Regions from separate parts of the Paenibacillus sp. sptzw28 genome, predicted to be linked through region 2. Evidence: a T-box and tRNA genes for the amino acid it is inferred to sense, from the RefSeq annotation. Region 2 holds a T-box; the other holds one or more tRNA genes.

Region 1 (7,822 bases), 2.8 Mb from region 2:
ATTTCTCGGATTGTTACCGTCTAATCAGTACATGCAAGACAAAACAAACGAAAATTATGGGGTGAGCCGTTCATGAGGAGAAGCTTAGCTATGCTCTCTGTGATTATGCTGCTGTTTCTTGCCGCATCGCAATCGGTTTGGGCATTTACCGACACCAAGAATGACCCGAACGCATCGAAAATCGCCGACCTGCAAAAGCAGGGCATCATTACCGGCGATAAAGACGGGTTATACAAGCCGGGCGCAAAATTGACCTACGCGGCTGGAATCGCATTGATCGTCAAAGGCCTTGGTCTCAATATCGATAACATTCGTTTTATAAAAGAACCAAAGGCAAGCGATTATTTTACGAAGGTAAAAGATAACGTCTGGTACTCCGACGCCTTCATCATAGCCGCAAATAACGGTCTTGAAGTGGCTAAGGATGTCGATCCCTCGTGGGCGATGACCCGGGAGCAGTTCGCACATCATTTGTTCCGGGCGATAATGACAACAGGCGATTATGCTTTTATCGAAATCTATGTCATGATTCATGATGAGAGTGACGTCAGTTCCGCTTATATGGAGAGCATCCAGAAGCTGCTGATTACGAAAATCGCCGAACTCGACAAGAAGCAGAACTTTTATCCGAAAGCTGAAATCAAGCGTGGTGAGGCAGCCGGTTGGCTGTATGGCGCGATGAAATTCGTAAAGGAGAACGTTACAATTCCGGCGCCGGGAGGAGAGCCGCAGCCTACTCCATTGACGGATGTGGCGATCACGGCAAAAGCGGTTAATGAGACGGTGACTGAGGTAACGGTTACGGCAAAAGCGCCTAATCCGGGATACGGTCTGCGTATCAGCTCCATTCTGTTTGACGGGGACAAGGCAATCATCAACGTTGAACCGGTTTTTCCACAAGAGGATAAGTTCTATGCCCAAGTCATTACAGACGTGAAGGCCGTAACGTACATCGCTTCAGACCTTACGCCGGTCCTTGGAGGCGTCGAAATAGGCGGAGGATCCTCCGGAAGTTCGGGAATCTCTCCCCCAACCGACCCGGACCACCCGGTATCAAGCACAAATTAACCTTCTTTCACCTATATTAAGAAAAGCGCCCAAGGATCTCTTCTTGGGCGCTTCTCTATGGTTACGGCAGGAAGCCATCCTGTCCGAAGTATACCGCTCCATGCGGCATAAGCGAGCACAGCTCCGCGGCAAACCGGTCTGCCGTCCTAGGCTCATAAAGCTTCTCCAGACCGAGCTCGCGATATCTCTCCCGCATGCCGAGCTGGGCCGACCGTTTCCCTGCGCTTCCGTCTCCACGGAAGAAATCGTCAATGACGACCCGCGGCGCTTCCTCCGCAAGGCGAGCGGCGAAACCGTCCGAACAGGGCAGCAGCGGGGAGACCGCAGCCTGCACCGGAATGCCCTGCTCGCGAAGCATACGTATCGCTCGCCATCTCGAAGCAAGCGGCGGCGCCGCCGGAGTGAGCCGCTTGCGTACAGGCTCAAGGTCCGTTTCCACTGTCATGCTGACTCGTACGCGGGCGCCCAGCTGCTTTAACAGGTCGGCGTCGCGCAGTACAAGCGGGCTCCTGGTTTGGACAAGGACAAACTCGGGTGGGGACTCCACCATCACTTCAAGAATCATCCTCGTGAGGCGAGATTTGTATTCAGAAGGCTGATACGGATCGGTAGCCGAAGACATAAACACCGTAACCGGCCCTTTAATAAGTGCCTTCTGCCATTCCCGGCGAAATGAATTTTGGTCCACGCCCTTCGCCTCGATCCATTCGCCCCAAGGCTGTCCGCGAAACAGAGCCACCGGCATCCGTCTGACGTAGCAATAAGAACAGCCAAAGACACAGCCTATGTATGGATTTATCGTATATGAATAACCGGTCAAATAACCGGATGCCGGATTAAGCAGTCTTGGCGGACGTTTGTTTCCTTCAGCTGCCGTCATAGGCTATCCTTCATCCAAAGCAGCCGCTGACTCTGATTGGGCGAGGGCCGGAATACACCAATCAATCTCGGGGCTGCCGATACTGCGAAGAAACGCATTGGCGCGGGAGAACGGACGGCTGCCGAAAAACCCGCGATGCGCCGCGAAGGGACTCGGGTGCGGAGAAGAGATAATACAGTGGCGGTCCGTGTCGATCGCCGAAGCTTTCTCCTGGGCATGCTTGCCCCAAAGAATAAAGACTACCGGCCGCTCCCGCTCATTTAGTGCGTCAATCACGGCGCCGGTAAACCTCTCCCAGCCCATCCCCTGATGCGATGCTGCAAGTCCGGCCTGAACGGTCAGAACATTATTAAGCAGCATGACGCCCTGCTTCGCCCAAGATACGAGATACCCGTGATCAGGAATCGGACACCCCAGATCATCGCGCAGTTCTTTGAAAATATTTTGCAGAGACGGCGGCGACTTTACACCCGGTTGAACGGAGAAGCTTAACCCGTGCGCCTGACCCGGCCCGTGGTATGGATCTTGCCCGATAATAACGACACGGGTATCCTCATATGAGGTATAATGAAGAGCATTAAAAATTTCGTGCATACTCGGATAAACCGTCACACTCCGGTACTGATCCGCCAGGCGCGACCGAAGCTCCTTGTAATATGACTGCTCAAGCTCTTTATTCAAAATGTCAGCCCAATCGTTTTTGAAAATAACCGCCATAAGCTCCTCCTTCTCTTGGCACGTACAATGGAAAAAGAATGAAGAAAAAGAGTCCCGTCGTTTGTGCTTTCACCGAACAGGACTCTTTATGTATGATACCGAATTGTTACCCTACCAAGTAGAGTTAGAAATGCCGAGGACGGGAATCGAACCCGTACGGTGGTCACCCACCGCAGGATTTTAAGTCCTGTGCGTCTGCCAGTTCCGCCACCCCGGCAAATTGTGACGTGCATGGAATGGTGGGCCCTGAGGGACTCGAACCCCCGACCAATCGGTTATGAGCCGACCGCTCTAACCAACTGAGCTAAGGGCCCTTAAGATACAATCGAAAGGTTGGTTGCGGGGGCAGGATTTGAACCTGCGGCCTTCGGGTTATGAGCCCGACGAGCTACCGGGCTGCTCCACCCCGCGATAGTACCATTTCACAACAACGTCATTTGAATGGCGACAAGATATAATATACTACATGATAGAACATGAAGTCAAGAACTATTTTTCAAGGTACAAAACGAACGCCGTACCTGCCTTTTCGGGACTGAAAAACCTCGATTTCCCGCGGACACTCGTAACCGTATACCCACCAATCATTTTCCATCCGTCTGACGAGACAACCTGCCTGAAATTTAGTTTCGTACAAACGGACCCAATACACCCAACGCATGCTGAATCCCTCCACCGCCGTTTTGCTTTAGATTACCCCTTTTACGGAAAATACAAGCATTGAAGCAGCATGAAAAAAACACCCGCCGACGCATGATATGCATCGGCGGGTGTCAGGTCAACCTTTACCGTAAACGCCTACTCCTACCCCGCCGCCATCGATCGGCTCAAGAGGTCCGTTGGGATTTTCTTTAATCTTTTGCAGCAGCGCATCGCCTTTCGTTTGCCATTCTTTCAGCGCTTGATCGACTGTCTTCTTTCCTTCAACCACTTGTTGGAAGAGCGGCTGACCGTATTGGTTCACCTGATAGATGTTCGGCTTCTCCCGATACAGCTTCTCCATATCCAGATCTTGAGGCGGCACCGGCTTCAGTGCGTAGAAGGCTCCGATATTGTAGCTCATTCCGTCCTTCGGCTTCAGGAACGATTTGCGCGCAACCATCTCATATGTGCTGCGCGACTTCAGCTTCGCCCACTCTTTGCTGTTATTGAATTGAATGAAATCCCAGGCGTCTTCACTGTTCTGGGCTTTCGCATTAATTGCCATCAAATTGTTTAAATAGATATTGCCGCCTACGTCAGGCACCTCCGCAAATGTAGGGATTGTCACTACATCCCAGTCGACACTCGGAACGTTTTTATTTTTTGCCGCGTAATCCTTGGCCCTGGACAGCTCGTTGATATAGTCATAACCGCTGATTGTCATTGCTACCCGGCCGTTTATGAACATGTCGCCCTGGAACGGATTGAAACCCGGGTTCTCGCCTGCTGCCCCTGAGAGCGCCGCTTTGTCGTTGATCACGTTCATATCGTTTTGCGTCGGTACGATTTTATTTTTGTACAGGTTTATAATGTCTGTCCATACCCTTTTCCATTGCGGCGTATCGACCGTCATTTTCTCGCCTTTCTTATCAAACATCATCAGCTGCAGCGGAGCTGCGTAGGTCTGGATATCATAAAACGGATCTCCGCTCCACCGGTTAAACTGGAAACCGTACTTGCGGTCTTTGCCTTCGCCTTTCGCAATGCGGCCGGCAAGCGCGAATATATCCGGCCACTGCATATTGTCGGTCGGCGGAGAGATGCCGGCATCGGTAAACATCTTCTTGTTATAGTAGAGTGCGGAAGAATTGAAAGTCGGAGTGAGCGCGTACAGATTGCCGTCGCCGGCGTCCTTGATTCCTTCAATAACCGTAGGAACAAAATCTTCTATGTCGAATTTACTGTCTTGTATGAGCGGATCAAGCTGCTTGAGCATATTGTCCTGAACCAGCCGTTTCAAGTAAGCGGAATCCAGCACGACGACGTCTACCGGATTTTTGCCGTTTAACAGCTCCTTAATCTTCTCGTACGGATCGGGCTGCTTCTTGTTCGGATCGGGCTGCTCGAAACGCTGGTCGTCATAGTTGATGGCTCCGACGATTTCTATATCGATATTCGGATGCGTCAGCTCGTAGCCATCCGTAAACTGCTGGCGGAGCCAAGGCTCTTGATCGGCATTCGAATACATAAAACCAACGCGAAGGACTCGTCTTTGGTCGTCGCTCCCGGTCCCCTTGCTGCAAGCCGCAAGCACCGTCGAAACGAGTGCCAGCGATAAGATGATACCCGAAGCCTTGCGGATGAATGACCCCCGCTTTGATGATCGATTAATTTCCATACTGTTTACCCCTCCAATGATTTAGGCGGTGAAATAATAATGCGCTCGCCATCGAATTCCATCGATGCCTTGTCTGTAATCTGCAAGGCGGTTAAATAATCTTTCGGTATTTGAAGCCTGCCTACGCGGTCTACTACGACATATTCCTCGTGGGCTTCCTTAATGCCATCCGGAAGGCCGTTTTCACCTCCGTCCGAATGCAAATTCGGGTTCCGTTTAATAAATTCCGTGCTGGTTAGACCGTCTCTGATGGCCACGACGCGGTCGACTTTCCCCGCGAGGGATAAATCGTGGGTAACGATCACGATCGTAATGCCGATCTCACGGTTCAGCTTACGGAATATATCCATAATCAAATCCGAGGTCCGCGTATCGACAGAGCCTGTAGGTTCGTCGGCGAGCAGCATTTTTGGCCGGTTGGAGAGCGATATGGCGATGGCCACGCGCTGCTGCTCACCGCCTGAGAGCTGATGCAGCTTGTTATGCATCCGCTCCTTGAGGCCTACCCATTCCAGCAGCTGTTTGGCATAGGCCCGGTCCAGCTTGGAAGAGAGCATCATCGGCATTTCCACATTTTCCAGCGCCGTCAAATACGGCAGCAGATTGCGCGCATTATTCTGCCAGATGAAGCCGACCGTATCGCGTTTGTACTCGACAAGCTGATCGTCGGTAATTTTGAGCAAATCCCATTGACCTACCCGTACGGAACCGGCCGAGGGCCGGTCAAGTCCGCCGAGTATGTTGAGCAGTGTGGATTTGCCGCTGCCGCTGTTGCCGATAATCGCCATCATCTCGCCTTCGCGGACATTAAGATTCAAGCCCTGCAGCGCAACGACCTCAAGGTCGTCGGATTTATAAATTTTAACTAGTCCTTCACATTGAATCATGGCCGACTAACGCTCCTCTCCCATCTTGACCGCTTGGTGAACGCGCAGTCTCCGGATATGAATCAATAGAAGCGATGCTCCCATCAGCATCATGCAAGCTACGACAATATACAGCTGCGTCGTATCCTTTGAATCGAAGACGACCCGGAACGGCGGAACCGAGTTTGCAACATTCTCGGTCGTTTGCAGAAACGGCAGGAAGAGCAAGCTGGCGATCTTGCCGATAACAATTCCCAGGGCAATCGACAAACCGGCGGTAAAGATCTGTTCCAGCAGCAGCATGCCTGTGAGCTGCTTGCGCGACAATCCCATCGCTCTTAGCACGCCAAACTGAACGATCCTTCCGGATAGGTTGAAGAACCAGAAAAGCACGTATCCAGTAAGTGAAACGATAATCGAGACGATGAAGCCGAGACTCAGAATGCCGAATACGCCGCCGCGGGACGGGAGCTTCGCTTGCTTCGCAAGTTCAATGCGCACATCCTTTACATCTGCAAGCTCGATCCCTTTGTCTTGAAGCTGCTTCATAATCGGCCCGGTCAATGCACCCGGCTTCATCTTGAGCCAAACGTCGTACTGCATGATCGGAACCTGGTCATAAATATAATCCAGATTGGCGATAATAAACGGTGATTGATCCGGATATTGCGACGGCCAGTACGGTACGATGCCGAATACAATGAAATCGATCATCCCATCCTGCAGGCCGACCGACACGACGTCCCCGAGCTTCAGCTGATATTTCTCCGCTACACTTGACGGGATTATCGCCGCTTCCTCACGCATGCCGAGAAAATTCAAATATTTAAACGGATGTGCCGGAAACAAATCGCTGCGGAACCACGCCACTTTGGCGAAATCCACATTGTCGATGCCCATCAGAGTTCCCTGCCCGATAGAGCGGCCCGATACGACGACATTGCCTTTGACCTGCAGGACGCGGGCCGCAGCTTCGACTCCGTCCAGCTGACGGAAAATTTCGAAGGGAGGCTCCGTATAAATCGTGCGTGTAGGTACCGCAGGTCCTCCGCCCTGACCGCCGCCTTGGCCTCCGCCGCCTTGGCCTCCGCCGCTGCCTTGACCGCCGTTCTGTCCTCCTTGACCGCCGCCATTCTGGCCGCCTTGGCCGCCGCCGTTTTGCCCTTCGGTATCGATGACTTCGGTCCGGCCTTCCCAAACGGTTTGCATAATGACGTCCGTCCCGAATTTGTAGAGCGTTCGTTCCGTCGAGTTCAAATCGATCGTACGAGCTGCAGAGGCGTTATAAACCCCGAGTCCAAGCGTCAGTATAAGCAGAATCATAAGCGGATAATAGCCTTTGGACGAACGCGACAGCTGGGTTAACGTTAAGTAAAGCGGCACCGGAAGCAGCTTCCGGCCTAGCCAATTGCACAGCTTGAGCAGCCATGGGAACACCCGCAGGAAAAATAATCCCATTGCAAATATCGCAAGCGCCGGCACGAAAAACAGAAACGGCTGCACATTGAGTTGGTCGGTTGTCATTCCGCTTTGAAACGAAATCATCTGGCGCTCATTGAACAGGTACCAGCCATATGCGGCAGCTCCCATGAGCACCACGTCGAAGAACCAGCGCTGCCATACGGGCTTTCGGTCCGATCTCGCAAGCTGCTGCTTGTAGCCTACAATTGAAGAGCGCGCATAGACGACAACGGGAATGACGGTTGCAACAATGGCAAGCAGTACAGCAGCCAATCCGGCGATAATGGCCTCAGTCGAGAAACCGATCGGAATGGACTTCCGGTTGACGAATTCCAGGAATCCGTTGGCCGACCCGATGCTCTTGGCCATAAACCATCCGATCATCGGCCCGATTACGATTGCGATTGCGCCAAGCAGAAGACCCTCAAGCAAATACATCCAGATAATCTGGCGGGTCCCAGCGCCGCGGCTTCGAAGCACGGCGATGTCGCTACGCTGTTTATCCAGCGA
Region 2 (7,822 bases):
GATGTAATTGTCCTGCGGAGCGGGTGAAATAGGAGCGACAATCGATTAGACGGGACTATATTTCGATAAAACAGCGGAAGTTCGGATTTATTTTCAATATCGAAACAATATACGGAACGGTTGGCAGGCCGGAACGAAAGTACACCTGGGACAAGACCCGGTCTTAGGCGCTTCCGGGGGTGAATGCTGTAGAAAAAACGGGTTGACCTTTGTTAAATCTTGTAGTAAATTATACGTGTATAATACAAATGATGCATAACACATCATTGTGGGGAGGTATTTGAAGTGCAAAGAGAAAATGTCCTGCAGCTAAGGGATGTTATGCAGCAATTTATTCGATCATTTGGTCTTTTGGAGCAAACAAAAACACCCTGCGGTTTTTCTTTGTCTTTATCCCAAGTATTTGCGCTGCAAGAGCTGGAAAAACAAACGCTCACTATAACGGAGCTGGCTGAAAAGCTTCAACTGGAAAGAAGTTCGGTCAGCAGACTCATTGATGTACTGGTTAAAGGGGATTTTGTTTCAAGAGAACTGAACGAAAATAACCGTAGAGAAGTCATACTGGCTTTAACTGAAAAAGGGATACGTTCAATACAAAGGCTGCGCGATCAGTCCGTTGAATTTTATAATTCCATACTAAGCAAAATGTCAGAATCGGAACAATTTCAGTTTTCGGAAAGCTTTAAAGCATTTACTCAATCACTGCTTGAAGTCAGGAAGGATTCTGCATTAAGAGTTTACAGTCACGGGGAGAGAGAACAATGAAACATCGGTACAATCATAAGGAAGAGGCCGCTTCAACATTAGCAGCCTCGGTATCAACCGTTATTTTCTCGATTATTGCTTCTTCGCATCATTGGCTTCATATGGGGATTCTTCTTGTGCTTGGCGGTTCAACGAACGCAATGGGAGCGATGACAGGTGTGGTATGGATCAGAAGAGTAATGATCTTTGCAACGCTGTTTACAACTGTATTTGCTGTTTATCGTATGGTTAAGCGAAAGCATATGCCTTTGTGGATGAAAGGTCTTACTTCCTTCTCAATAATAGTGTCGATTGGTTTTACAGGGTATACATTTGTCCAATTCGGTTGGTAAGACGAGGTATGGAATTGTTAAGATCATCTTTGTTTACCCCGAATTTGGTGCCACATGGTCACCATATCGATCCAGCCGCGATGTTCGGCAATCTTGCCGTCCTCGACACGATATTGACGGTACAGCGTGACATCAATTGCATTGTTAGTCGGCGCTGTTCCAAAGAACATTCCTTGGTGCGTGCCTCTCACAGTCATTCTTACGAGTACCTTCTCCCCTTGGCCTATGATCTCTTCGACGGTGTACTGTTTATCCGGAAAGGCTTCCAATATCCTCGCGGCGAATTGTTTCAGGCCCTCTTTGGATTGGTAGGAGAGCTCTTGATAATCGGCAGATAGAAACCGGTCCACGCAATCCAATTCGCTTCGATTCCAAAAAGCCTCGATAAACGCCGTTACTGTTTCAATATTGTTCTGTTCTATCGTTTTCATCTCAACACATCTCCTATTTGTCAGTTCTTTGGTTAAATTGACGGAGCCTGAATCTGGGGCAAAAGTGTACCTGTATCGAACCAGCCGTGATGTTCGGCAATTTTACCGTCGACTACTCGAAATTCACGAAACTGCGTCGCCTTCACTGTTATGCCCGTGGGTTCATTTCCTGCAAAAATACCTTTATGTGTACCTTCCATCAAGATTCTTGCGATTACCTTCTCTCTTTGGACGAGGATATCGTCTATGATGTAGCGTCGATCCGTGAAGGCCTCCACCATTTGCCCTGCAAAGAACTGATCTGTCCTATCCAATGCGCTCTGGTTCGAAATGTCCTCGATAAACGCGGTCACCGTTTCAACATTCTTCTGTTCTACCGTACTCATAACAAATCATCTCCTTTTGTTGGCTGCTGCAACCGGCTGCCGGACCGCTTATTATTTCATATGCTTAAACCTGTTCGCCGTCTGCCGTATTCACCGCTTAGATATTACTGACAAGCAGATCTGTTTGTGTTAACATGTGACTATACAGTCACTTTTGTTGTTTTTAATATACGTTACCATACGGTAACGTGTCAAGAGGCGCAAAGTAATTTATTCAGACTGCCGGAAGGAGGCGTTCCTGTTGAACAACGAAATATTCAAGGCGCTCGCTGATCCCAGCCGCCGCATGCTTCTGGATCTGCTTCACAAGTCGGACGGACGAACGCTGAATGACCTCTGCGCCCCGCTCGACATGTCAAGATTCGGTGTCATGAAGCATTTGAATATACTGGAGGAAGCCGGACTCATCACTACGAGGAAGGTCGGCCGGGAAAAGCTTCATTACTTGAACGCGGTCCCCATACGTCAAATTTACGAGCGATGGGTGAGTAAATACACTGAATCATGGGCGATCGGATTAACATCCCTTCAAAACGAATTGGAGCGTGGAAGGAATATGGAAAACAAACCCCGTCATGTAAACCGGATCGCGATTAAAGCAAGCCCGGAACATGTTTGGCAAGCTCTCACGGATCCTGCCAAGACGTCGAAGTTTTGGTTCAATTGCGCTCTCCGGTCCACCTGGGAAATCGACTCTCCGTTCGAACTTTGGAATGGGGAGGAGAAGAAAGCGGAAGGGATTATTCTTGCCATCGATCCTCCAAGCAAGCTTGTGATGAGCTGGCGCTTTCTCTCGCTACCGGGCACGGCCGGCGACAGTCCGTCACGCATCACGTGGGAGATCGAATCGCATGCTGAGCTTGAGGGAGTGACCCTCGTAACCGTAGTGCACGATGAATTCGAACAGGCTGCAAGCACGGCGAAGATCCTTGAAAATGGTTTGCCGATAGTGCTTTCGGGCATGAAGACATTGCTGGAAACCGGGTCGACGCTGGCTGGAAGTTAAACGGAATATGTCGAATGACAAACGGCGCCGCTTTGCATAGACTTAACGGAAGGAGAGTATAACTTATGCGCGAAACCTGTGTTCCGACTGGCGTGGAGTTAAAAGACACTGGTTTTGGATATACGTTGTCCTTAATAGGCGGTAAGTATAAAATGATCATTATGTATTGGCTGACTGAAAATAAGGTTATGCGGTTTAATGAGCTCAAGAGATGCATCGGTACCATTTCCTATAAAACGCTAAGCATCATGTTAAAGGAGCTGGAGGCTGATGGCCTTATCATACGCAAGGAATTTCCACAAATACCGCCAAAGGTTGAATATTCATTATCTGAACGTGGTCTTTCTCTCATCCCAGTGTTAAATATGATGTGCGAGTGGGGAGAGAAAAACGGCTTGCCGGCTCCTGAGGCTGTAAAGCGGTAGCCATAGCTGTTGTATATATCAAAAGAAGTATTTCCTCAGCAAGGAAATACTTCTTTTAATAATTAGATAAAGTTAAAGACTATCAACAAAATTCAAATAATCTTGAGCGCTTTTTTCCAATCTGCTTGCAGCAGGCACATTTTCTGCACCGGGATCAATTTCCCCAGGCTCATTTTCTGTGCCGTAATACGCAAAAAACGAACGATAATCTGCATTGCAATAGAGGAAGGACGTTTCAAACGGAGCTAATAATTGTTCAAGTGTATACCGGTATCTTCCGTTCTCACTATAATCTTCTTTTTTGATTCCTGCAGTTACGCCTAAAGCAACTTTACGATTCTTTAATTTATCTCCACTTGAACCATATGCCCACCCGTACGCTAATACATCGTCAAACCACTTTTTAAGAAGCGGCGGGCAGTTGAACCAATATATTGGAAACTGGAAAATGAGATTGCCATGCGATTCAACCAATTTTTGTTCTTTTGCCACGTCTATGTTTCCATCAGGGTAAGCCTTGGATAATTCATGAACGGTATACTTCTCCGGATATTTTCTTAGTTCTTCCACCCATCGCTTATTAATGGCGGATGTTTCTAAGCTTGGGTGTGTTACGACAACAAGAGTTTTCAACGATATGTCCTCCTTAATTATTGTTATTCTTGAGTATAAAGTTCACACTGTAAAAATGTAAGTATGCACTTTTACTACAGGTACTTTCGTAAAGGTGAGTGTATATGCTACAGAGCGCAATCCCGCGGGTTACGATTATTTGAAGGACATACAGAGCTTTGGCAATGTGGTTCTTGAATTGTGTGTAACGGCTGGGGATTGAGTGCGGAATCAGAAACTATCTTGACTTTGGAAACAAGGTTCAGTATTATTTCCAATAACATGAATATTCTGAAAAAAGCTGTGAAGAGAAAGAGTACCATAGGCGATGTCTTTCTGCAGAGAGCTCCGGCAGCTGAAAAGGAGTAAAGAACAGCCTTGGGAACATGGTCTTGGAGCTGCGCATCGAAAACCTTGACGGGTCGTAGGCTGCGCCGGATCCCGCACCCGTTACTGTGCTAGGGTATAAACGCGGGCAGCGTCGTACCTGAAGAGGTGAATGCCGCAAGGCATTGATGAAATTGGGTGGTACCGCGTGAGCATAGCTCTCGTCCCTTTGGGATGAGGGTTTTTTTGTGCTTCAACAAAAAGGAGGACGTCTGGATGGCGAATATTTTTATTGGCGGAGCATGGCCTTATGCGAACGGTTCACTGCACTTGGGACGTTTGGCGAGTTTATTACCCGGGGATGTACTTGCGCGCTATTATCGCTTAAAGGGAGAGAAGGTGCTCTATGTATCGGGCAGCGATAGCCACGGCACGCCTGTCGCCGTTCAAGCCGCTCAGGAGGGGGTATCTCCCGGGGAGATCGCGGGCCGGTTCCATCTGGAATTCGAAGAGTGCTTTAAGCGATTGGGCTTTACGTTTGACTTGTATACCCGTACTGACCAGGATTATCATCACCGCGTCGTGCAGGAGATGTTCCTGAAGCTGCTCGAAAATGGGTATTTATATGCAAAAACAGTCGAGCAGACTTACTGCGAAACGGACGGGCGTTTTCTGCCCGACAGATATGTGGAAGGTACGTGCCCTGTTTGCGGAAACCGAGCTCGGGGCGATCAATGCGATTATTGTTCCACCCTGCTTGATCCGGCAGACTTGACGGATAAGACTTGCAAGATTTGCGGTAATACTCCTGTGGAGCGTATGGCAGAGCATTATTACCTCTCGCTCTCCGCGTTCCAGAATCAATTGGCCGAGTATGCGGAACAAGCGAAGGGCTGGCGAGAAAATGCGGTGCATTTAACGAAGCGGTATCTCGAAGAAGGGCTTAAGGACCGCGCTGCAACCCGGGATTTAACATGGGGGGTCGACGTACCCCTTACCGGCTTCGAAGATAAAAAAATATACGTTTGGGTTGAAGCGGTGTGCGGTTATCTATCTGCAAGCAAGCAGTGGGCGGTTGAGACTGGCGGGGATTGGGAGTCATTCTGGCTCGGGACAGGGGAGCCGATAACCTCTTATTATGTGCATGGCAAAGACAATGTACCCTTCCATACGTTAATTTGGCCGGCACTGCTGCTAGGAGCGGGGGGCCTTCATTTGCCGGACCGAATTATTTCATGTGAATATATGACCCTGGAAGGGAAGAAATTTTCTACAAGCCGCAACTGGGCGGTTTGGCTGCCGGACATCATGAGCCGGTATCAACCCGATTCCATTCGGTATTTTCTTATTGCAAACGGTCCTGAGAAACGGGACACCGACTTCTCATGGAGAGAGTTTATCTACAGCCATAACGGAGAGCTTCTTGGCGCCTTTGGAAACTTTGTCAACCGTACGTTGGCTTTTATTGAGAAAGCTTTTGGGGGACGTATACCTGAAGGTGACCTTAGTGAAGATTGGAGAGGGGAATTGGAGGTTTTGTACCGAGACTCCGGGGTTCTTATTGAAGCGGGGCATCTGAAGGAGGCCATTGAATTAATCTTTGCCTGTATCCGCCGGGGAAACAAATACTTTGATGATCAAAAACCATGGGTGCAGGTTAAGGAAAGCAGGGAAGCGTGCGGGGAAACGCTCTATACGTGCGTACAAATTATAGCGAATCTGGCGAATTTGCTCCATCCTTTCATCCCCTTCTCCTGTGAGAAAATAAGAACGTTTCTAACACTGGAGCAGCCGGTTTGGCAGTTGGCCTCAGTGCCGGCAGGCCGGCGGATTCAGAACCTGGCGCTGTTATTCGAGCGTATTGATATCAGCCGGATCGAGGAGGAAGCGGGGTTATTGGAGAAACAAAAATAAGGCTTAGCGGGCATGGAAGCATAGTTTAACAGCATAGCTAAACATTAACGCATTTAAAGTTTAACGCTGCGTATAAGTTAAGCCGAAGTGAAGACTTGTATCGGTTTCGCGGCCAAAGCAAAAGAGCATCGTTAGACCTTGACGCATCAAGAGTCTAACGATGCTCCTGCTTTGTTAAAGTACCTGCAGCCTCGTTGCTGCATTTGCTTAAATCTTCGAATCGTCCGTGTATTACTTGCCTCCGTTATCGAGGTACGTTTGAATTTGCTTCTTCAGCTCGCCGCGAAGCTTATCCATGCCGAGAGTAACCAGCTCACCCTTGAGCTTGGTCACCTGCGTTTCCCAGTCTTTAATCTGGCCAGCCTTGAGCAGCTGAATGAAAGGATCGGTTTTGGATGAGATGTTAGCGAATTCCGCTTTGAAGCTGCTGCTGTCGAATGCGAAATTACCGAGCGGCGCAGTATAGTACGTGTCCGCTTTCGCCGAATATTCAAAGTACTTCCTCGCAGTTTCGTCCAGATCGCTGCTGAGCCGGATCATCGACGGATTCCAGGTGAATTCATAGCCAGGGAAATTGTAATTTTTCGATTCATCGAGATATTTGATTTGATTCTCGCCTACCGGCTCCCAATGCTTGCCGGGAACGCCGTATTCGAACAGATCGTGATTGTCCCTGCTGCTGAAGAGCCAGTCAAAGAACTTCATCGTTCTTTCGATATTCTTCGAGCTGGCCGGTATAGCAATGGAGTTGTTGGCCCGATAGTTGGTGCTGATGGCGTGCGGCTTCATCTTCCGGGCTTTCGTTCTGAGCACGAAGAATTCCAGATCCGCTCCGGGGATTGTGTCCTGCAGTTTTTGCCTGTCTTTGGCGAAGGAGTATAAGGTCCCATAATAGGATGCGGCTTTGCCGGACATGAAATAGGCTCCGCTGTCTTTCTGGCTGATGACGTCCTTCTCCAGATATTTGCTCCACTCCGCCCACTTGTCGTATTGCGGGAAGGCGGTCTTCATCGCATTGTAAGGAGCCGGCAGCTTGGCCCACTCCGATGCCGGATCGCCTTGCTCGACAATGTCAACAACCTTCTTCATATCGTCCGACAGGTGGACCATGAACGGGATTCCCGCGACCTGAACTTGCCGAACGGTGGGCAAATCCTTATTTTCTCCCTGCCAAATCTCCTGGAACCCGGAGCCTCCCCGTAATGCAAGCGGCGTAATGCCCTTCTCGTTCTCCAGCACCTTGTCGTAAAATTTCTGCAGTTCGTCATAGCTGTTGATGGGCTGGAATCCGTATTTCTCACGCAGGTCTTTGCGAATGTAGATGACGGGAAGATCATAGTAATATTGCGTGAATGGAATCGTGTACAAATGTCCGTCATACCGCTTGTTCGCCTCTACATATTCCGGAGGAAACGCTTGCTTGAGGCCCGGGTATGCGTCGTTGTTGAAGTATTTGTCAAGCTGGGCATAAGCGCCCTCCGGCACAAGCTCCTTCAGGTTCAAAAAATCGGCATCGAAGACGAAATCGACATCTTCGCCCGCGGCCATCATAAGCTTGACCTTCTGTTTATGATCGCCGATCGGGTTCCATTGAATGTTGATCGTCGTGTTCAAGGTATCTTTC

The links. A T-box is a leader RNA that pairs with one kind of tRNA and senses whether it is charged. The one in region 2 lies ahead of metG (methionine--tRNA ligase), so its partner is inferred to be a tRNA-Met.
Region 1: it encodes a tRNA-Met, which carries the amino acid that the T-box ahead of metG (methionine--tRNA ligase) is inferred to sense. The anticodon was not compared.

Annotation. Positions count from the first base shown of each region.
Region 1 covers NZ_CP080545.1:4,251,998-4,259,819, forward strand. Annotated here, with positions in the region: gene KZ483_RS19560 (S-layer homology domain-containing protein) at 91-1,068, shown strand; gene KZ483_RS19565 (SPL family radical SAM protein) at 1,130-1,948, opposite strand; gene KZ483_RS19570 (uracil-DNA glycosylase) at 1,952-2,665, opposite strand; tRNA gene KZ483_RS19575 (tRNA-Leu) at 2,797-2,882, opposite strand; tRNA gene KZ483_RS19580 (tRNA-Ile) at 2,903-2,979, opposite strand; tRNA gene KZ483_RS19585 (tRNA-Met) at 3,000-3,076, opposite strand; gene KZ483_RS19590 (ABC transporter substrate-binding protein) at 3,444-4,985, opposite strand; gene KZ483_RS19595 (ABC transporter ATP-binding protein) at 4,991-5,872, opposite strand; gene KZ483_RS19600 (ABC transporter permease) at 5,879-7,822, opposite strand, start outside.
Region 2 covers NZ_CP080545.1:964,711-972,532, forward strand. Annotated here, with positions in the region: gene KZ483_RS04520 (winged helix-turn-helix transcriptional regulator) at 1-2, shown strand, start outside; gene KZ483_RS04525 (MarR family winged helix-turn-helix transcriptional regulator) at 286-765, shown strand; gene KZ483_RS04530 (hypothetical protein) at 762-1,097, shown strand; gene KZ483_RS04535 (ester cyclase) at 1,121-1,528, opposite strand; gene KZ483_RS04540 (ester cyclase) at 1,561-1,914, opposite strand; gene KZ483_RS04545 (ArsR/SmtB family transcription factor) at 2,156-2,920, shown strand; gene KZ483_RS04550 (winged helix-turn-helix transcriptional regulator) at 2,986-3,345, shown strand; gene KZ483_RS04555 (NAD(P)H-dependent oxidoreductase) at 3,418-3,978, opposite strand; T-box leader at 4,252-4,516, shown strand; gene metG (methionine--tRNA ligase) at 4,561-6,198, shown strand; gene KZ483_RS04565 (ABC transporter substrate-binding protein) at 6,430-7,822, opposite strand, start outside.